DNA from 3 places in the Streptomyces sp. NPDC020898 genome. Region 1 is predicted to be linked to each of the others. Evidence: predicted binding sites of a transcription regulator. Region 1 holds the regulator's gene; each other region holds the start of a gene.

Evidence for each region. The regulator HrcA, encoded in region 1, represses chaperone genes, less so after heat shock. The targets are predictions, from matches to a motif close to TTNGCACTCNGNNNNNCNGAGTGCNAA.
Region 2: a site for HrcA is predicted at 3,662-3,688, ahead of groES (co-chaperone GroES). Genes of this name have one in related genera too.
Region 3: a site for HrcA is predicted at 4,444-4,470, ahead of groL (chaperonin GroEL). Genes of this name have one in related genera too.

What each region holds. Positions count from the first base shown of each region.
Region 1 covers NZ_JBIRRV010000001.1:1,091,143-1,098,176, reverse strand. The annotation lists gene ACH4TV_RS04860 (SpoIIE family protein phosphatase) at 1-188, shown strand, start outside; gene hemW (radical SAM family heme chaperone HemW) at 291-1,523, shown strand; gene ACH4TV_RS04850 (DUF3097 domain-containing protein) at 1,714-2,517, opposite strand; gene ACH4TV_RS04845 (MBL fold metallo-hydrolase) at 2,549-3,325, opposite strand; gene hrcA (heat-inducible transcriptional repressor HrcA) at 3,711-4,727, shown strand; gene dnaJ (molecular chaperone DnaJ) at 4,728-5,861, shown strand; gene ACH4TV_RS04830 (nitronate monooxygenase) at 6,041-7,034, shown strand, end outside.
Region 2 covers NZ_JBIRRV010000008.1:220,438-227,471, forward strand. The annotation lists gene ACH4TV_RS25905 (RNA polymerase sigma factor) at 1-248, shown strand, start outside; gene ACH4TV_RS25910 (methyltransferase domain-containing protein) at 450-1,640, opposite strand; gene ACH4TV_RS25915 (polysaccharide deacetylase family protein) at 1,731-2,651, shown strand; gene ACH4TV_RS25920 (polysaccharide deacetylase family protein) at 2,657-3,448, shown strand; gene groES (co-chaperone GroES) at 3,833-4,141, shown strand; gene groL (chaperonin GroEL) at 4,292-5,914, shown strand; gene ACH4TV_RS25935 (ester cyclase) at 6,044-6,751, opposite strand; gene ACH4TV_RS25940 (SDR family NAD(P)-dependent oxidoreductase) at 6,845-7,034, opposite strand, start outside.
Region 3 covers NZ_JBIRRV010000016.1:102,404-109,437, forward strand. The annotation lists gene ACH4TV_RS37335 (trehalose-6-phosphate synthase) at 1-478, opposite strand, end outside; gene ACH4TV_RS37340 (glucosyl-3-phosphoglycerate synthase) at 566-1,510, opposite strand; SAM riboswitch class I at 1,672-1,820, shown strand; gene thrC (threonine synthase) at 1,835-3,157, shown strand; gene ACH4TV_RS37350 (MoaD/ThiS family protein) at 3,275-3,550, shown strand; gene ACH4TV_RS37355 (cold-shock protein) at 4,003-4,209, shown strand; gene groL (chaperonin GroEL) at 4,598-6,226, shown strand; gene ACH4TV_RS37365 (NADH:flavin oxidoreductase) at 6,480-7,034, shown strand, end outside.

The DNA.
Region 1 (7,034 bases):
GCTGCGGGCCCCGCCAGTTCGACGACGGCGACGGGCTGGCCGGCGCGCTCGCGGGCTGCGCCGGGCTGAGCGCCCAGCTGATCGCGGAACGCATCCACCGGCTCGTGCACGAGTTCGGGGAGAAGCCGCCGGAGGACGATCTGGCGTTGCTGGTGCTTCAGGCGGGGCTGGTGGAGCAGGTGGGGTGAGGGTGTGAGTAGGGGTGAGTGAGGCAGGCGGGATCGGCGGCTGGATGGCGCCGGTCCAGGACGCCGGGTGAGCCGCCTCGCCGGTGCTGGACAATGGAAGGCATGCCCTCCGCACTCCCCGACGGCGAACCCGTCCCCGAAGACGGTTCTCTGCCCGCCCCCGCGCTCGCCGGGGCCGCGGACCGTCCCCTCGGGTTCTATCTCCACGTCCCGTACTGCGCGACCCGCTGCGGCTACTGCGACTTCAACACCTACACGGCGACCGAGCTGCGCGGCACGGGCGGTGTCCTGGCCTCCCGCGACAACTACGCGGACACCCTGATCGACGAGGTCCGGCTGGCGCGGAAGGTGCTGGGTGACGATCCGCGGCCCGTTCGTACCGTTTTCGTCGGAGGCGGTACGCCGACTCTGCTGGCCGCCGGTGATCTCGTACGGATGCTGGGGGCGATCCGCGACGAGTTCGGCCTCGCGGCGGACGCGGAGGTGACGACGGAGGCGAATCCGGAGTCGGTGGACGAGCGGTATCTGGCCACCCTGCGCGAGGGCGGCTTCAACCGGATCTCGTTCGGGATGCAGAGCGCCAAGCAGCATGTGCTGAAGGTGCTGGACCGTACGCACACGCCGGGGCGTCCGGAGGCGTGTGTCGCGGAGGCGCGGGCCGTGGGGTTCGAACACGTGAACCTTGACCTGATCTATGGCACCCCGGGGGAGTCGGACGACGACTGGCGGGCCTCGCTGGACGCGGTGCTGGGGGCCGGGCCGGATCACGTCAGCGCGTACGCGCTGATCGTCGAGGAGGGTACGCAGCTGGCGCGCCGTATCCGCCGGGGCGAGGTTCCGATGACCGACGACGATGTGCACGCGGACCGGTATCTGATCGCCGATGAGGTGCTGGGGGCGGCGGGTTACGAGTGGTACGAGGTGTCGAACTGGGCTACGTCGGTGGCGGCCCGGTGCCTCCACAACGAGCTGTACTGGCGTGGCGCCGACTGGTGGGGTGCGGGGCCCGGGGCCCACAGTCACGTGGGGGGCGTGCGGTGGTGGAACCTGAAGCATCCGGGGGCGTACGCGGGGGCGCTGGCGGCGGGGCGGTCGCCGGGGGCGGGGCGCGAGGTGCTGTCGGAGGAGGACCGGCGGGTGGAGCGGGTTCTGCTGGAACTGCGGTTGCGGGAGGGGGTGCCGTTGTCGCTGTTGCGTTCCGCGGGGCTGGCGGCTGCGGGGCGGGCGTTGGGGGAGGGGTTGCTTGAGGCGGGGCCCTATGGGGAGGGGCGGGGTGTGCTGACGTTGCGGGGGCGGTTGCTGGCGGATGCGGTGGTGCGGGATCTGGTGGACTGAGGGGGCCCGCGGCGGAGCCGCTGATGGATACAGCCGCCCCCGCCGCCCTTACCCGTTCCCATCCCTGGGGGCTGCCGCCCCCAGACCCCCGCTGTCGGCCCTGAACGGGCCTTGTCCTCAATCGCCGGACGGGCTGAAAGACCAGTAGCGGGGGTTCGGAGGCAGCGCCCCCGAGGGAAACGCCCCGTGTTCACTCCGGGGCTGTCACGAAGTCGATCAGTTCCTCCACGCGGCCCAGGAGCTCCGGCTCCAGGTCCCTGTACGAGCGCACCCGTGCCAGGATCGCCTGCCAGACCGCGCCCGTGTTTTCCGGCCACCCCAGTTCTCGGCACACCCCCGTCTTCCAGTCCTGGCCGTGGGGGATCCGGGGCCATGCCGGGATGCCCAGTGACGCCGGCTTCACCGCCTCCCAGACGTCGATGTACGGATGGCCGACGACCAGCGCGTGTTCGCTGGTCACCGACTGTGCGATCCGGAACTCCTTCGTACCCGGCACGAGGTGGTCCACGAGGATGCCCAGGCGGGCGTCGGGGCCCGGGGCGAACTCCGTCACGATCGCGGGGAGGTCGTCGATGCCCCCCAGGTATTCGACGACCACGCCCTCGACCCGCAGGTCGTCGCCCCACACCTTCTCGACCAGTTCCGCGTCGTGCCGGCCCTCCACGTAGATACGGCCCGCGCGAGCCACGCGCGCGCGTGCGCCGGGGACGGCCACCGAACCGGAAGCGGTACGGGACGGACGTACCGAAGCCGCCGAGGAGGGGACCAGGGTCACCACCTTGCCCTCCAGCAGGAAGCCCCGCGGCTCCAGCGGGAACACACGGTGCTTGCCGAAGCGGTCCTCCAGGGTGACCGTGCCCGCCTCGCAGCGGATCACCGCGCCGCAGAAGCCCGTACCCGGCTCCTCGACCACCAGGCCGGGGTCCGCCGGGACCTGCGGTACCGGCTTGGGTTTCTTCCACGGCGGGGTGAAGTCCGGAGAGTACTGGCGCATTCGGATGACGATAGGAGAAGCCGTCCGGCCGTCAGTCCACCGGTCGCCGCGACACGCCGAAACGGCTTGCCAGGGCGTCCCGTTGGGCCCGTACGAAGGCCGCGTCCACCACCGCTCCGTGACCGGGTACGTACAGCGCGTCCTCGCCGCCCAGGGCCAGGAGACGGTCGAGGGCCGCGGGCCAGTGCGACGGTACGGCGTCGGGGCCCGCCTGGGGTTCGCCCGACTCCTCGACCAGGTCGCCGCAGAAGACGACGACCGGGTCGCCGGGCACCACGACCGCGAGGTCGCGGCGGGTGTGGCCGGGGCCGACGTTCACCAGGCTCACTTCCCGGCCACCAGCGGGGGAGAGGGAGAGGTCGAGGGTGTGGGTTTCCCGGACGTTCTCGTGCGGGACGACCAGGGTGTCCGCCGCCTCCTCCGACGCACGGACGTCCAGACCGTTGCGTACCGCGTCCGCGCACAACGCCTCGCGCCCCACTGCCTCGAATTCCCCGGAATTGCCGGGCGTGCCCGCCGCCGCGAGGACATGCGCACCCGCGAACGCCGCCGCCCCGAAAACATGGTCGAAATGGGGGTGCGTGAGTGCGAGAAAGTCCACACGGCGGCCGGCGAGTGCCTGGGCCTCCAGGCGAAGTCCCGCACCCTCCGCGAGGCTCGATCCCGCGTCGATCAGCAGCGCGCCGCCCGCGCCGGTCACCAGCCCCACCGTGCAGTCCCAGACCGGCAGCCGGCGACGGCCCACACCGGCCGACAGCCGCTCCCACCCCAGGTCGTCCCACCCGGGCTCTTCCCAAGTCACCTTCATGCGGCGACGCTAAGCGCTCCGCGGGATATGCGGTTCGTACGCCGCGGGTCGGTGGGGGCTGGTCGCGCCCCTCGGCGGAGCCGCAGATCGATACAGCCCCGCGCCCCTTCGGGCGCGGTCGCGTACCCGACTTCACCAGGACCGATCAGCCGGAGAGGCCGGAAGTGACGGGCAGGAGTGGGTTGCCGAGGACACGACATCGCCGGACACGTCGGTACACGTCAGCAGGTCGGTGCGGGCTGCCCTTGCCCGGGGTGTACCCGACAGCCGTACACTGGCCCGGGGAACTCTGGCACTCGCACACGAAGAGTGCCAGGGAAGGCCAATGAAGAGCCAATGACGACCGGGGCAGGCGTCCAGGGGACGAGAGCTGGAGGTGTGCGCGATGCTCAGTGAACGCAGGCTCGAAGTGCTGCGCGCCATCGTCCAGGACTACGTGGGCACCGAGGAGCCGGTCGGGTCCAAGGCGCTCACCGAGCGGCACAACCTCGGGGTCTCACCGGCCACCGTCAGGAACGACATGGCGGCGCTGGAGGACGAGGGCTTCATCGCCCAGCCCCACACCAGCGCCGGGCGCATCCCGACCGAGAAGGGCTACCGGCTCTTCGTCGACAAGCTCGCCGGCGTCAAGCCGATGACCGCGCCCGAGCGGCGCGCCATCCAGAACTTCCTGGACGGCGCCGTCGATCTCGACGATGTCGTGGGGCGGACAGTGCGCCTGCTCGCCCAGCTCACGCGGCAGGTCGCCGTCGTGCAGTATCCGTCGCTCACCCGGTCCACCGTGCGGCACGTGGAGCTGCTCTCGCTCGCTCCCGCGCGCGTGATGCTCGTACTGATCACGGACACCGGCCGCGTGGAGCAGCGGATGATCGACTGCCCGGCGCCCTTCGGGGAGACGTCTCTGGCGGATCTACGCGCGCGGCTCAACAGCCGGGTCGCGGGCCGCCGTTTCGCGGACGTGCCGCAGCTCGTGCAGGACCTCCCGGACGCCTTCGAGGCGGAGGACCGGGGCACGGTCGCGACGGTGCTCTCCACTCTCCTGGAGACGCTCGTCGAGGAGGCCGAGGAGCGGCTGATGATCGGCGGAACCGCCAATCTGACCCGCTTCGGACATGACTTTCCCCTCACTATCCGGCCTGTTCTGGAAGCCCTTGAGGAACAGGTCGTACTCCTCAAACTCCTTGGTGAAGCCGGGGATTCGAGCATGACCGTGCGCATCGGTCACGAGAACAAATACGAGGGACTCAACTCAACGTCCGTCGTGTCGGTCGGCTACGGTTCGGGCGGCGAGGCAGTCGCCAAGCTCGGCGTGGTCGGACCGACCCGCATGGATTACCCGGGAACGATGGGAGCGGTACGCGCAGTGGCACGGTACGTCGGACAGATCCTGGCGGAGTCTTAAGTGGCCACGGACTACTACGCCGTACTCGGCGTGCGCCGCGACGCGTCCCAGGACGAGATCAAGAAGGCGTTCAGGAGGCTCGCCCGCGAGCTGCACCCGGACGTCAACCCCGATCCGAAGACGCAGGAGCGGTTCAAGGAGATCAACGCCGCGTACGAGGTGTTGTCGGACCCGCAGAAGAAGCAGGTCTACGACCTCGGCGGCGACCCCCTCTCGCAGGCGGGCGGCGGCGCGGGTGGCTTCGGCGCCGGCGGCTTCGGGAACTTCTCGGACATCATGGACGCGTTCTTCGGAACGGCGTCCCAGCGTGGGCCGAGGTCGCGTACGCGGCGCGGTCAGGACGCGATGATCCGGCTCGACATCGAGCTCGACGAGGCCGCCTTCGGGACCACCAAGGACATCCAGGTCGACACGGCCGTGGTGTGCACCACCTGTAGCGGTGAGGGCGCGGCGCCCGGGACCTCCGCCCAGACCTGCGACATGTGTCGCGGGCGCGGTGAGGTCTCCCAGGTCACGCGGTCCTTCCTCGGACAGGTCATGACCTCGCGGCCCTGCCCGCAGTGCCAGGGGTTCGGGACCGTCGTTCCGACGCCGTGCCCCGAGTGCGCGGGCGACGGACGGGTGCGGTCGCGCCGGACGCTGACCGTGAAGATCCCCGCGGGTGTCGACAACGGTACGAGGATCCAGCTCGCCGGCGAGGGTGAGGTGGGGCCCGGTGGTGGTCCCGCCGGTGACCTGTACGTCGAGATCCATGAGCTGCCGCACTCGCAGTTCCAGCGGCGCGGCGACGATCTGCACTGCACGGTGACTCTTCCGATGACGGCGGCGTCGCTGGGCACGAAGGTGCCGCTGGAGACGCTCGACGGGCTGGAGGAGGTCGACATCCGTCCGGGCACGCAGTCCGGGCAGTCGATTCCGCTGCACGGGCGGGGCGTCACGCACCTTCGGGGCGGCGGACGCGGTGACCTCATTGTGCATGTCGAGGTCATGACGCCTTCGAAGCTCGATCCTGAGCAGGAGCGGGTGCTGCGGGAGCTGGCGAAGCTGCGGGGCGAGGAGCGGCCCACGGGGCAGTTCCAGCCTGGGCAGCAGGGGTTGTTCTCGCGGCTCAAGGACGCGTTCAACGGGCGCTGAGAGTGGTGGGCGGCGGGGGTTTTGTTTCGCCCCCGCCGCCCCTACCCGTCCCATCCCTGGGGCTGCGCCCCAGACCCCCTTTCGCGCTGAACGCGCTCGTCCTCAAACGCCGGACGGGCTGGAATGCCCTGCCGGAGGCCTGATTCGGACTTGTGCAGGGGACGTGACAACATGCCGTCATGTCCTCCGCGCTGACCGATCTCTTCCCTCACCCGATCGTGCAGGCCCCCATGGCGGGCGGCGTTTCCGTCCCGCAGCTCGTCGGGGCCGTCGCCGAAGCGGGCGGGCTCGGGTTCCTCGCCGCCGGGTACAAGACCGCGGACGGGATGTACCAGGAGATCAAGCAGCTGCGGGGGCTGACCGGTCGCCCCTTCGGTGTGAACCTCTTCATGCCGCAGCCCGAGTACGCCGACCCCGCCGCCGTCGAGGTCTACGCCCACCAGCTGGCCGGCGAGGCCTCCTGGTACGACACCGAGCTGGGCGACCCGGACAGCGGACGCGACGACGGCTACGACGCCAAGCTCGCCGTACTCCTCGACAACCCGGTCCCGGTCGTCTCCTTCCACTTCGGGGTGCCGAGCCCCGACGTACTGGACTCCCTCCGCCGCGCCGGCACCTTCACCCTGGTCACCGCGACCACCGCCGACGAGGCCCTCGCCGTACAGCGGGCCGGCGCCGACGCGGTGATCGTGCAGGGCGTCGAGGCGGGCGGTCATCAGGGCACCCATCGCGACAACCCGGAGGCGGACGGCGCGGCCGTCGGGCTGCTCTCCCTCGTCGCCCAGGTCCGCGAGACCGTCGACCTGCCCCTCGTCGCCGCCGGCGGGCTCATGCGCGGCAGCCAGATCGCTGCCGTCCTCGCCGCGGGCGCGAGCGCCGCACAGCTCGGCACCGCCTTCCTCGCCACCCCCGAGTCCGGCGCCCACGCCGTGCACAAGCAGGCGCTGACCAACCCCCTCTTCGTCCGTACGGAGCTGACGCGCGCGTTCTCCGGCCGGCCGGCCCGGGGTCTGGTGAACCGTTTCCTGCGCGAGCACGGCCCGTACGCCCCCGCCGCCTACCCCGAGGTCCACCACCTCACCTCGCCCCTGCGCAAGAAGGCCGCCGCGTCCGGCGACGCGCAGGGCATGGCGCTGTGGGCCGGGCAGGGGCACCGGATGGCCCGTGAACTCC
Region 2 (7,034 bases), on a different contig from region 1:
TCGAGTTGAACCGTGCGGTGGCCGTCTCGATGGCGGAGGGCCCGGCAGCAGCCCTCCGCATCATCGCCCCCCTGACCACCGAACCGGCCCTACGCGACTACCACTTGCTCCCCAGCGTCCGAGGCGACCTCCTCCTACGCCTGGGCCGCAAGACGGAGGCACAGGCGGAGTTCCTACGAGCCGCCCAACTGACCCACAACGAACGAGAACGGTCCCTACTGCAAGCCAGAGCGAAGGAGTGCGGCTAGGGGACAAGACACGTGCCCCGCACGGACGCGCCCCGACAGGGGCGCGGGGAACTGCGTGAACGGCCCCCCACCGGGCCCGCAGCCCCCAAACCGCCCAACCAGCGGAGCTCACCGCACGGACGCGCCCCCGACAGGGGCGCGGGGAACTGCGCGACAAGCCCCCACCCACCCGCACCCAAACAACCGCCCCCCAGCGGAGCGCTAACGAACGGGATGCCCCACAAGCATCGCCGGCGCCCCCGCCACCCGAGTCAGAAACACCGTCGCCGAGTGGGGCCCCCGAGGCTTCACCATCTTCCGCAACTCCTCCGGCTCGACCGCCGACCCCCGCTTCTTCACGGTCAGCACCCCGACCCCCCGCTCCCGCAGCAGAGCCTTCAACTTCTTCACACCGAAGGGAAGTTGATCGGTGATCTCGTAAGCGGAGGCAAACGAGGTAGCCCGCAGCTCATCCGCCGTCACAAAGGCGATCGTCTCGTCGATGAGCCCCCCGCCGACCTCCTCGGCCACCTCCGCCACCAGATGCGCCCGGATGACGGCACCGTCGGGCTCGTACAAGTACCGTCCCACCGGACGCACTTGAGGATCGGGCAACCCCCGCCCGACCAGAACACGCGGCCCAGGAAGCAGAGTTGCCCGCACCACCCCGGGCCCGGGCTCGGCCCCGAACCACAGCACGGCCTCCTTCACATCACCACCGTCGGAGATCCACTCGGCCCCGGCCGCAGAGGGAATCGCCTCGTGCGGCACACCGGGAGCGATCTTCAACGCGGCCAGCGGAGCCTTCTCCGCCGCCCCCACGGCCCAGGACAACGGCGGTGAGTACGCCTCGGGATCGAAGATCCGCCCCCGCCCTCCCCGCCGCGCCGGATCGACGAACACGGCGTCGTACGAGGACGTGTCGACGTCCGTGACATCCGCCTCCCGCACCTCCACCATCTCCCCGATCCCCAGCGCCTCGACGTTCGCACGCGCGACGGCCACGGTGAGCGGATCCCGGTCCACGGCGAGGACGCGGATGCCGGCCCGGGCGAGCGCGACCGCATCGCCCCCGATCCCGCAGCACAGGTCGGCGACGGAGGTCACACCCAACTCCTTGAACCGCCCCGCCCGGTACGTCGCCACACTCGCCCGGGTCGACTGCTCGACCCCGTTCGGCGTGAAGAACATCCGCTCGGCGTCCCCCGCACCGAACTTCACCGCCGCCCGCTGCCGCAGCCGCGCCTGTCCGAGCGCCGCCGAGACCAGTTCGACGGGGTACTCGCGGCGCAGCCGGGTGGCGACGGCCAGTTCACGGGCCGGCTCGGTGCCGCGCACCTCGTCGAGGAGGGCGCGGCCCTGAGGGGTGAGCAGGGCGGCGAAGGCGGCGAGGGAAGCGGCGGGCTCGTTCACCGGGTCATTGTCCGCCAGACGGTGGACGGCGGGCTTCCGGTGCCGGTGTCGGGTCTTCCTCGTATCGCAGGCCTGGGAAGATCCGGCACCATGCGGACAGTAGGACAAAATGACAAAAAGTGGACCTCGCGCGGACTGTGCGCGGGGACAGCCGTACTGGCCCTCATGGTCGGCTGTGCCGCCGAGAACGCCCCGAAACCGGTACGCCCCGCCGCCGGCCAGCCGCTCCGCCTCCACGAGCCCCCGGCCCGCGCCCTGGCCGCGTACGCCCGAAAGCTGGCCCGGACGCACGCGGCCCGCGCAGCCGCGGCCAAGCGCTGGGGCCTGGCCCAGGTCCCCCTGACCGCACCCCCGCCCCCCGCCCGCAAACCCCACCTCACCACCCGCAAGGGCTTCGAGGTCGACGACCACGAGAAACGCGGCCTGCCCCTCGTCTTCACCACGATCCCCACCCGCCACAAAATCGTCTTCCTCACGATCGACGACGGCGCCGAGAAGGACCCCGCGTTCCTGCGGATGATGAGCGAACTGAAGATCCCGTACACCGCCTTCCTCAGCGACTACCTGGTCAAGGAGGACTACGGCTACTTCAGGAAGATGCGCGACCTGGGCGTCGTACTCAACAACCACACCCTCCGCCACCGCTACCTGCCGGCCCTCTCCTACGACCGGCAGAAGGCCGAGATCTGCGGCATGCAGGACGTGATCAAGAAGCGCTACGGCAGCCGCCCCACCCTCTTCCGCCCGCCCTACGGAAACTACGACGAGGACAGCCTGCGCGCCGCGAAGTCGTGCGGTGTGACGCACGTACCCCTGTGGAACGAGGAGGTCTTCGCCGACCACTGGGACTACCGCGAGTGGGACCGGGACCTCCACCCCGGCGACATCGTCCTCAGCCACTTCCGGGGCAAGGGCGACGGGAAGGGCACCATGCCCGACATGGTCCGCCGCTTCATGAAACTCGTCACGGCCAAGGGGTATGCGGTGGCCCGCCTGGAGGACTACCTGTGAGGCCGGTGACCGCGCGCCCCCTGTCCGCCGCCGCACTCACCGCCGCCCTCCTCGCCATGACAGCCACCGGCTGCGCCCGGTCCGCGGACCCCACCGAAACCGGTCGTCCCGGCGAGCAGGCGGCGCACACGGCCCAGAAGCCCCGTACGCACTCCCCGCCCGGCGACAGACAGGCCCACCTCCGCTGGGGCCTGCCCGCCCCTCTGCCCCCGGCCCCACCCGCATCCCCGAACCCCCGGGCCCACCCGGCGGACCCCGGCCTCCCCCCGGTCGTCGACCGTGTCCGGACCCACGACAAGGTCGTCTTCCTCACCTACGACGACGGCGCCGAACGCGACCCCCGGTTCGTCGACCTGGTCCGCGAACTGCGCCTCCCGGTCAGCATGTTCCTCACGGACAGCGTCGTGGGCCCGGGCTACGCCCATTTCGCCCGCCTGCGCGAGGTCGGCGCGAACATCCAGAACCACACCCTGGACCACCAGTCCCTGCGCGGCCTGCCGTACGCCGGCCAGCGCGCCGAGATCTGCGGCCAACAGGACAAACTCAGAGAACGCTTCGGCATCCGCCCCCGCCTCTTCCGCCCGCCCTATGGCACCTACGACCGGACCACCCTGAGGGCCGCCGCGGACTGCGGCGCGTCGGCGGTGGTCCTCTGGACCGAGGGAGCGGGGGAGGACCAACTCCGGGCGGGCGACATCATCTCCGTCGGCCTCCCCCTGGTCGACCGGACGGTGAGCCTGCTGAGGCAGATCCAGGAGAGAGGCCTGAGGGTGGCCCACCTGGAGGACTACCTCTGACCCCTGCTCTGCCAGGTGGGCAGGGCCCCTTCAGTTCCAGCCAGTTTCAGCGCCGGGCCGGCGATCCCAGCCCGTCCGGCGTTTGAGGACGAGCGCGTCCAGCGCGACCGGGGGTCTGGGGGCAGAGCCCCCAGGAACCGGCGCTCACACCGACGAACGCTCACTCATCAGGCCCCACGATCACCAGAAACCCCTGCCGAACCGCCGGCGGCATTGGCACTCCGCTTGACCGAGTGCTAATCGCAGTCATAGTCTCAGGTCTGGCACTCCCCCCTGGAGAGTGCCAATAGCGACGGGCAGGTCCGGCACCCGCGACGACGGATCCACCTGGTCGCCACCTCAGACAGTTAACCCCGTGAGATCTCCGAAGGGGGAGGTCGGATCGTGACGACCACCAGCTCCAAGGTTGCCATCAAGCCGCTCGAGGACCGCATTGTGGTCCAGCCGCTCGACGCAGAGCAGACCACGGCCTCTGGCCTGGTCATCCCGGACACCGCGAAGGAGAAGCCCCAGGAGGGCGTCGTCCTTGCTGTGGGCCCGGGCCGCTTCGAGAACGGCGAGCGTCTTCCGCTCGACGTGAAGACCGGCGACATCGTGCTGTACAGCAAGTACGGCGGCACCGAAGTGAAGTACAACGGCGAGGAGTACCTCGTCCTCTCGGCTCGCGACGTACTCGCGATCGTCGAGAAGTAATTCACCCGGTAATAACCCGGTAGTACCGGTCATTGCCCGGCATTACCAGCATTGCAGTGAACTGCGCCCCTGGCCCCCGCGACCTTCAACAGCCGGGTGCCGGGGGCGCAGTTCGTTCTCCCAAGTTTCCGAGAGGGCTGAATCGCTCCCATGGCGAAGATCCTTAAGTTCGACGAGGACGCCCGTCGCGCCCTTGAGCGCGGCGTCAACAAGCTTGCCGACACGGTCAAGGTGACGATCGGCCCCAAGGGCCGCAACGTCGTCATCGACAAGAAGTTCGGCGCTCCCACCATCACCAACGACGGCGTCACCATCGCCCGCGAGGTCGAGCTCGACGACCCGTACGAGAACCTCGGCGCCCAGCTGGTGAAGGAGGTGGCGACCAAGACCAACGACATCGCGGGTGACGGTACGACCACCGCCACCGTGCTGGCCCAGGCGCTCGTCCGCGAGGGCCTGAAGAACGTCGCCGCCGGCGCCTCCCCGGCCGCCCTGAAGAAGGGCATCGACGCGGCGGTCAAGGCTGTGTCCGAGGAACTCCTCGCGACCGCCCGCCCCATCGAGGAGAAGTCCGACATCGCCGCCGTGGCCGCGCTCTCCGCGCAGGACACGCAGGTCGGCGAGCTCATCGCCGAGGCGATGGACAAGGTCGGCAAGGACGGTGTCATCACCGTCGAGGAGTCCAACACCTTCGGTCTGGAGCTGGACTTCACCGAGGGCATGGCCTTCGACAAGGGCTACCTGTCCCCGTACATGGTGTCCGACCAGGAGCGTATGGAGGCCGTCCTCGACGACCCGTACATCCTGATCCACCAGGGCAAGATCTCCTCGATCCAGGACCTGCTGCCCCTGCTGGAGAAGGTCATCCAGACCAACTCCTCCAAGCCGCTGCTGATCATCGCCGAGGACGTCGAGGGCGAAGCCCTGTCGACCCTGGTCGTGAACAAGATCCGCGGCACCTTCAACGCGGTCGCGGTGAAGGCCCCCGGTTTCGGTGACCGCCGCAAGGCGATGCTCGGCGACATGGCCGCGCTCACCGGCGCCGAGGTCATCGCCGAGGAGGTCGGCCTCAAGCTCGACCAGGTCGGCCTCGACGTGCTGGGCACCGCCCGCCGCGTCACCATCTCGAAGGACGACACGGTCATCGTCGACGGCGGCGGCGACAGTGGCGCCGTGACGGGCCGCGTCAACCAGATCAAGGCCGAGATCGAGAACACGGACTCCGACTGGGACCGCGAGAAGCTCCAGGAGCGCCTCGCGAAGCTGGCCGGCGGCGTGTGTGTGATCAAGGTCGGCGCCGCCACCGAGGTGGAGCTGAAGGAGAAGAAGCACCGCCTCGAGGACGCCATCTCGGCGACCCGTGCCGCGGTCGAGGAGGGCATCGTCTCCGGCGGTGGCTCCGCGCTCGTCCACGCCGTGAAGATCCTTGAGGGCAACCTCGGCAAGACCGGCGACGAGGCGACGGGTGTCGCGGTCGTCCGCAAGGCCGCCGTCGAGCCGCTGCGCTGGATCGCCGAGAACGCCGGCCTGGAGGGTTACGTCATCACCTCCAAGGTCGCCGAGCTCGACAAGGGCCAGGGCTTCAACGCCGCCACCGGCGAGTACGGCGACCTGGTCAAGCAGGGCGTCATCGACCCGGTCAAGGTCACCCGCTCCGCCCTGGAGAACGCGGCCTCGATCGCCTCCCTCCTCCTCACGACCGAGACCCTGGTCGTCGAGAAGAAGGAAGAGGAAGAGCCGGCCGCGGCCGGGGGCCACGGCCACTCCCACTAGTCAGGGCACCGGCAAAAGCCCTGCCGCACGAAGAAACCCCCCGTTCCTGGCTGGAACGGGGGGTTTCTCCCTTCGCGGGCGGTCAGATGATCCCCGTACGCCCTACTGCTCCAAGTCCTTCAGATCCAGCTACTGCTCCAGGCCCTCCAGCGCCCCCAACTGGTCCATCAGCCCCAGCCGGTCGTACTGCCACCACCCCTCGACGATCTTCCCGTCCGTGTCGAACCGGTGGATGGTCGAGCCGGTCATCGAGGCTTTCTTCCCACTGTTGGGGATCCCCAGGAACTCGCCCCGCTGGGTCCCGTTCCACGTCCAGCGGGTGCAGACCTTGTCGCCCTGGGCGATCTGGTCCTCGACGGTGAACGCGAAGTCGAAGGAAGCGCGCCACATCTGCATCTCGCGCCGGGCCGCGTCCAGCCCCAGGTTGTCCTGCTCGTTGGACGGATCGTGGTCGTGGTAGTTCTCCACGAACAGGTCGTTGAGCGGGGGCAGTTCACCCCGGGTGGCGATCACCTCGAAGAACCGCCGCGCGGTGTCCGCGCACAACTGCTCGTCCCGTACGACGTCAAGATCTGTGAACGTCGGCATCTCGTCGCACAGGGCAACCATCTCCCGGAAGATCCTGTCGGTCTCCGGAAGGTTCGAGTTCCGCATCGCCTCCTCGTACGACGGGAACTCCACGATCTCGACGAAGTGCGACGAGTCCGCGAGATCCTTGCCGATCAGCGTGTGCGTCGCGGTCCGCTTCCCCTTGGTCTGTTCGACCCAGGTGTCCATCAGCTGGTTCATCTCGTCGAACCGGCTGGTCTTACAGTCGATCAACTGTACGAATGTCATGGCGCCGCCTCCGGCCCCCCTGGGTCCGGTACCTCTCTCCATACTCCCACCGGACCGGCGGCGACACCTCTTCCACACAGACCCGTAAACGCGTCACCGCGGCCCGTACTTACGCCCCGTCTTCGACGAGATCCCGCCCAGCAGCGCCCGGGGCGTCACCTTCACCACGCCCATCAGCGCCTTGTAACGCGGGTCCGGGATCGACAGGGACTTGCCCCGGGCGAGGTCGGCGAGCGCCGACGCGACCAGCTTGTCCGCGTCCAGCCACATCCAGTTGGGGATG
Region 3 (7,034 bases), on a different contig from region 1:
CCGGCACCAGGCACAGGTGGTAGTCCTGGACCACCACCGACGCGCCCGGCGCCGCCTCCTCGGCCAGTGCCTGGGCGAACGCGCGGTTGTAGGCCTCGTACGACGCCCACTGGCGCCGGAACTCCGCGTCGAAGACCGGCTCCAGCGGGGTCTGGTACAGCAGGTGGTTCACGAACCAGAGGACGGAGTTGGCGATGCCGTTGTACGCGTCCTCGTGCACGTTCGCCGGGATCGCGAGCATCCGTACGCCCGGCTCGCCCTCGCCGCGCCGCACCGCCTCGCGGTCGCCCTCACCGAGGGCCGAGCAGATCCACAGGGCACCCGCGTCCGGCCCGATCGCCGACAGGCCGGAGACCAGCCCGCCGCCGCCGCGCTTGGCGTGCAGCGAGCCGTCCTCACGGACCTCGTACGTGACCGGGCCGCGGTTGGACGCGACCAGCACCCGGAACTCACCTTTTGCACCCTGCGTCGAAGCCATACGCCTCAACTTAGCCCGGCCCGGAAACACTCAAACGTACGCACGTACGCCTCAGCCGTATACAAGGCCTCAGGCGGCGCCCCGGGCCTACGCCGCCTTCCTCGTCGCGTACTCCGCGATCTCCGCCATCGGCGGGCGTTCCTCCGTGTCCACCGAGTACGTGCGTGGCTCGAAACCGTCCTCTCCGCGTTCGAACTGGGTGATCGCGGGGCGGATCAGATGGCCTCGGGCCAGCCGGAGCTGGGCGGTGCGGTAGATCGCGGCGGACATCCGGCCCAGGGCCTGGCCGTCCTGGTGGCGGTGCCTGCGCACGCCCACGTCGACCTGGGCCAGCGCGTCGAGGCCCACCAGGTGCAGGGCGTCGATCAGCATGCCCAGCTCCACGCCGTAGCCGACGGGGAACGGGAGCTGTTCGAGGAGCGAGCGGCGGGCCGCGTACTCGCCGCCGAGCGGCTGGACGAAGCCCGCCAGCTGCGGCCAGTGCATGTTGAGGAGGGGGCGGGCCATCATCTCGGTGACCCGGCCGCCCTGCCCCGCCGCCTGGCCGAGCGGACGGTCGTACATCGCCTTGACGAGGTCGACGCCGGGGTTCGTGAGCAACGGGCCCACGATTCCGGAGACGAAGTCCGACGAGAACTCCTTCAGGTCCGCGTCGATGAAGCAGACGATGTCCCCGCTGGTGACGAGGAGCGAGCGCCACAGCACCTCGCCCTTGCCCGGCACGGCCGGGATGCGCGGCAGGATGTCGTCGCGGTGGACGACCCGGGCACCCGCCGCGGCGGCCACCTCGGAGGTGCGGTCGGTCGATCCCGAGTCGATGACGACGATCTCGTCGACCAGCGGAACCTTCAGCATCAGGTCGCGGCGGATGACGGCGACGATCTCGCCGACCGTCTCCTCCTCGTTCAGCGCGGGCAGGACGACACTCACCGTGGCGTTCGAGGAACGCTTCGCGGCGATCAGCTTCTTGAGCGGGCGGTCGCCAACGGACCAGGAGCGTGTGTTCAGCCAGCGCTCGGCGTCTTCCAGCACGTGCGGCTCTCCCTTACGTTGCATGGGGGGAAGCGCGATCTTCTATCTCGCGGTTCGGACGGCTCCCACCACCATCCAAGCCTTCGGTTACAGTCTTGAACAACGTGGGTGACCATCGCATGTCCGAGGTCACCGGCGTTCACCACCTCACAACTTCATACCGCTCATCCAGAGGGGCAGAGGGATACGGCCCGTTGAAGCCCCGGCAACCCTCCAGCCGGTCTTGTCGCATGTTCATGTGGCGAGGCTCCCGGCTCGGGAAGGTGCCAAATCCGTCTCACGGCGAAATGCGTCGTGAGGAAGATGAGGAAGGGCCTCGCCTCCATGGCTGCGCAAACTGCTCAGAGCACCGCTGCTCCCACTGCCGGTGCCGCCGACTCCGTCACCTCTGTAGACCTCGGTCCCGCCGTCGCACTCTCCTGCCGCGAATGCGGCCACCGCGTCCCCCTCGGTCCGGTGTTCGCCTGCGAGGAGTGTTTCGGCCCGCTGGAGATCGCCTACGACTTCGGTATCCAGTCGGCGGCCGACACCGAGGAACTCCGCAAGCGCATCGAAGCGGGCCCCGCGAACATCTGGCGCTACGCGCCCCTCCTCCCGGTGCCCGCGAACGTCGCCGAGAAGCCGAACATCAACCCCGGCTGGACCAAGCTCGTCCAGGCCGACAACCTCGCCCGCGAGCTGGGTGTCGACGCCGGCAAGCTGTTCGTGAAGGACGACTCCGGCAACCCGACCCACTCCTTCAAGGACCGGGTCGTCGCCCAGGCCATCGAGGCCGCCCGCGCCTTCGGCTTCACCACCCTCTCCTGCTCCTCCACGGGCAACCTGGCCGGCGCGGTCGGCGCCGCCGCCGCCCGGGCCGGTTTCCGGTCCTGCGTGTTCATCCCGCACGACCTGGAGCAGGGCAAGGTCGTCATGGCCGCGGTGTACGGCGGCGAGCTCGTCGGCATCGAGGGCAACTACGACGACGTGAACCGCTTCTGCTCCGAGCTGATCGGCGACCCGGCCGGCGAGGGCTGGGGCTTCGTCAACGTCAACCTGCGTCCGTACTACGCGGAGGGCAGCAAGACCCTGGCGTACGAGATCTGCGAGCAGCTCGGCTGGCAGCTGCCGGACCAGCTCGTCGTGCCCATCGCCTCCGGGTCGCAGCTCACGAAGATCGACAAGGGGCTGAAGGAGCTCATCGAGCTCGGGCTCGTCGAGGACAAGCCGTACAAGATCTTCGGTGCGCAGGCCGAGGGCTGCTCGCCGGTGTCCGTGGCCTACAAGGCCGGACACGACGTCGTACGGCCCCAGAAGCCCGACACCATCGCCAAGTCGCTGGCGATCGGCAACCCGGCGGACGGGCCGTACGTGCTGGATATCGCGCGGCGGACGGGCGGGGCGGTGGAGGACGTGAACGACGGGCAGATCGTCGATGCGATTCGGCTGCTCGCGCGCACGGAAGGGATCTTCGCGGAGACCGCCGGTGGGGTGACCGTGGGGGTGACGAAGAAGCTGATCGAGAACGGGCTGCTCGATCCGACGCTCACGACGGTGGTGCTGAACACCGGGGATGGTCTCAAGACGTTGGATGCGGTGGCTGACGTCGGGCTGACCGCGACGATTCGGCCCAGCCTTGAGTCGTTCCGGGAAGCCGGGCTCGTATAACCCCGTTGATTGTCTGCGGGGCCGTGGGGGCTGGTCGCGCCCACGTGGCGGTAGCCGCAAATCCAGCACAGCCCCGCGCCCCTATCGGGCGCGTCACCTGACCGGAGGTCGAAAGTTATGAGCGTTTCCGTCCGCATCCCCACCATCCTGCGTACCTACACCGGCGGTAAGGCCGAGGTGGCTGCCGAGGGTGGGACCCTGGCCGAGGTCATCGCTGATCTGGAGAAGAACCACACGGGCATCGCGGCCCGGGTGCTCGACGATCAGGGCAAGCTGCGCCGGTTCGTCAACGTGTACGTCAATGACGACGACGTCCGCTTCGAGCAGGGGCTGGAGACGGCGACGCCGGACGGTGCGGGTGTGTCGATCATTCCCGCGGTCGCGGGTGGCTGACAGGCGACTGATACCGGCGAGTAGTAACCGTCGGTAACAGTGATTACCGAGAGTTCATCGAATTGCCCCCTCCGTGAGAGAAGCGGAGGGGGCAATTCTCTATGGTTGAGCGCGGTACAGTTGGGGAAGCCGCACCACTTCGCTTGCCGCACGCATATGAATTCTTGCCGAGCGCCCTACGAGAAGTAGCCAAAGTGTGCAGGTCTTTTGCGTTTTTTGTTCCCTTTGTGGGGCCCGGCTTGCCCTGAAGTTGCGTGAATTCTCCGCATATTCCCGACCTGGCGTGCCCGGATTTCTCGTCCGATTGACCTGTTGCAGAGGGCAGTTGGACAGATACATTCGGCCGCGGTCGACGCGTTCCGGCGCACACTCCCACCGGTTGGGGGGGTGAGGTCTGACCCGGATCCGCGAAGTGTGGATCTGTGCAAGGGCCAGTAATAGGGGAGTTAGGCATGGCTCAGGGCACCGTCAAGTGGTTCAACGCGGAGAAGGGGTACGGCTTCATCGCGGTCGACGGTGGTGCGGATGTTTTCGTCCACTACAGCGCGATTCAGATGGACGGCTACCGCACCCTCGAGGAAGGTCAGCGGGTCGATTTCGAGATCTCGCAGGGCCAGAAGGGGCCGCAGGCGGACATGGTCCGTCTGGCGACCAGCTGAAGCACGCGCCGGCGCACCGCAGCGACGTTCTTCTTTGAAGGGCTCGTACTCCGTGGGACCTCACGGGGTACGAGCCCTTCGGCATGTCCGTCGGTACGTCCCTCGGCTTCAGTACGTCCAGTACGTCCTCCGGCCCTCTCGCGTGGCCTTGTGTGCGCTTGCCCGCCCCCCTGTTCACCTGCGGATCTTCGAGAGCCGCTTGCACTCGGTAGGGGCGAGTGCTAATCATTGGCGTTAGCACTCTGCAGGTGAGAGTGATAACGAAGGACCGGGTGGGTGAGGCCCGCAGGCCAGGTGGTGCAAGGAATCACCAGGGCAGGCAGGCCGTCCGTCGCGGGCGCCAGCGCGGTCCGGAGCAATCCACCCCAGTCCGGGAGGACCACTTCACATGGCCAAGATCATCGCGTTCAACGAGGAGGCACGGCGCGGTCTCGAGCGCGGGATGAACCAGCTCGCAGACGCCGTCAAGGTCACCCTCGGCCCCAAGGGCCGGAACGTCGTCCTCGAGAAGAAGTGGGGCGCCCCCACGATCACCAACGATGGTGTATCCATCGCCAAGGAGATCGAGCTCGAGGACCCGTACGAAAAGATCGGCGCCGAGCTGGTCAAGGAAGTCGCGAAGAAGACGGACGACGTCGCCGGTGACGGCACGACGACCGCGACTGTCCTGGCCCAGGCGCTGGTCCGCGAAGGACTGCGCAACGTTGCCGCCGGTGCGAACCCGATGGCCCTGAAGCGCGGCATCGAGAAGGCCGTCGAGGCCGTCTCCGGTGCGCTGCTCGACCAGGCCAAGGAGGTCGAGACCAAGGAGCAGATCGCTTCGACGGCCTCCATCTCCGCCGCCGACACCCAGATCGGCGAGCTCATCGCCGAGGCGATGGACAAGGTCGGCAAGGAAGGCGTCATCACCGTCGAGGAGTCCCAGACCTTCGGTCTGGAGCTGGAACTCACCGAGGGTATGCGCTTCGACAAGGGCTACATCTCGGCGTACTTCGCGACCGACATGGAGCGCATGGAGTCGTCGCTCGAGGACCCCTACATCCTCATCGCCAACTCCAAGATCTCCTCGGTCAAGGACCTGCTCCCGCTCCTGGAGAAGGTCATGCAGTCGGGCAAGCCGCTGCTGATCATCGCCGAGGACGTGGAGGGCGAGGCCCTCTCGACCCTGGTCGTCAACAAGATCCGCGGGACCTTCAAGTCCGTCGCGGTCAAGGCCCCGGGCTTCGGTGACCGCCGCAAGGCGATGCTGAACGACATCGCGATCCTCACGGGTGGCGAGGTCATCTCCGAGGAGGTCGGTCTCAAGCTCGAGAACACCTCCCTGGACCTCCTGGGCCGTGCGCGCAAGGTCGTCATCACCAAGGACGAGACCACGATCGTCGACGGTGGCGGCACCGCCGACCAGGTCGCGGGTCGCGTGAAGCAGATTCGTGCCGAGATCGAGAACAGCGACTCGGACTACGACCGCGAGAAGCTCCAGGAGCGCCTGGCGAAGCTGGCCGGCGGCGTGGCCGTCATCAAGGCCGGTGCCGCCACGGAGGTCGAGCTCAAGGAGCGCAAGCACCGCATCGAGGACGCCGTTCGCAACGCGAAGGCGGCCGTCGAGGAGGGCATCGTCGCCGGTGGTGGCGTGGCCCTGCTCCAGGCCTCCTCGGTCTTCGAGAAGCTCGAGCTGACGGGTGACGAGGCGACGGGCGCCAACATCGTGCGTCTCGCCCTGGAAGCCCCGCTCAAGCAGATCGCCGTCAACGGTGGTCTCGAGGGCGGCGTCATCGTCGAGAAGGTCCGCAACCTTCCCGTCGGCCACGGCCTCAACGCCGCGACCGGTGAGTACGTCGACATGATCGCCGAGGGCATCATCGACCCGGCGAAGGTGACGCGTTCCGCGCTGCAGAACGCCGCGTCGATCGCTGCGCTCTTCCTCACCACCGAGGCAGTCATCGCCGACAAGCCGGAGAAGGCGGGCGCCGGCGCCGGCGCCGGTGGCGGCATGCCGGGCGGTGACATGGACTTCTGATCCCCTTCCAGGGATCGGCAGTTCATCGCCGTACCACGCGTATCAGTTCGAGGGCGGCACCCTTCTTCCAGAGGGGTGCCGCCCTCGGGCGTTTGCGGGACGCGGACGCCGACCCCGGTAAGTGGCCGGGATCACAGCGCCCTGTGCGTAGGCGCCGGAATGCGCGGACGGCCGGGGACAGTTGATGCACATGCACACAACTGCTCCTCCGCTCACCTCCGCTCACCCTGCCACCCCTCCCAGGAGTCCCCACGTGACAGCCCCCGCCCAGACCTCCCGCGCGGCCCAGATCCTCTCCCGCCCCCTCACGGTGAACGGCCTGACCGTGCCGAACCGGATCGTGATGGCGCCGATGACGCGCGCGTTCTCGCCCGGCGGGATCCCCGGCGAGAACGTGGCCTCGTACTACGCCCGGCGCGCGGCAGCGGGCGTCGGCCTGATCGTCACCGAGGGCACGTACATCGGCCACGACTCGGCCGGCCAGAACGACAGCATCCCCCGTTTCCACGGCGAGGAGCAGCTCGCGGGGTGGGCGAAGGTCGCCGAGGCCGTGCACGCGGCCGGCGGGAAGATCGTGCCGCAGCTGTGGCACATCGGCATGGTGCGGGAGGCCGGGCAGCCCCCGTACGCCGACGCCCCGGCCGTCGGCCCGTCCGGCCTGCGCCTGGACGGTACCGCCGGTACCGGCAAGGAGATGACGCAGGAGGACCTGGACGACGTCATCGACGCGTTCGTCGAGGCCGCGGTGGCCGCCGAGCGCATCGGCTTCGACGGCATCGAACTCCACGGCGCCCACGGCTACCTGCTC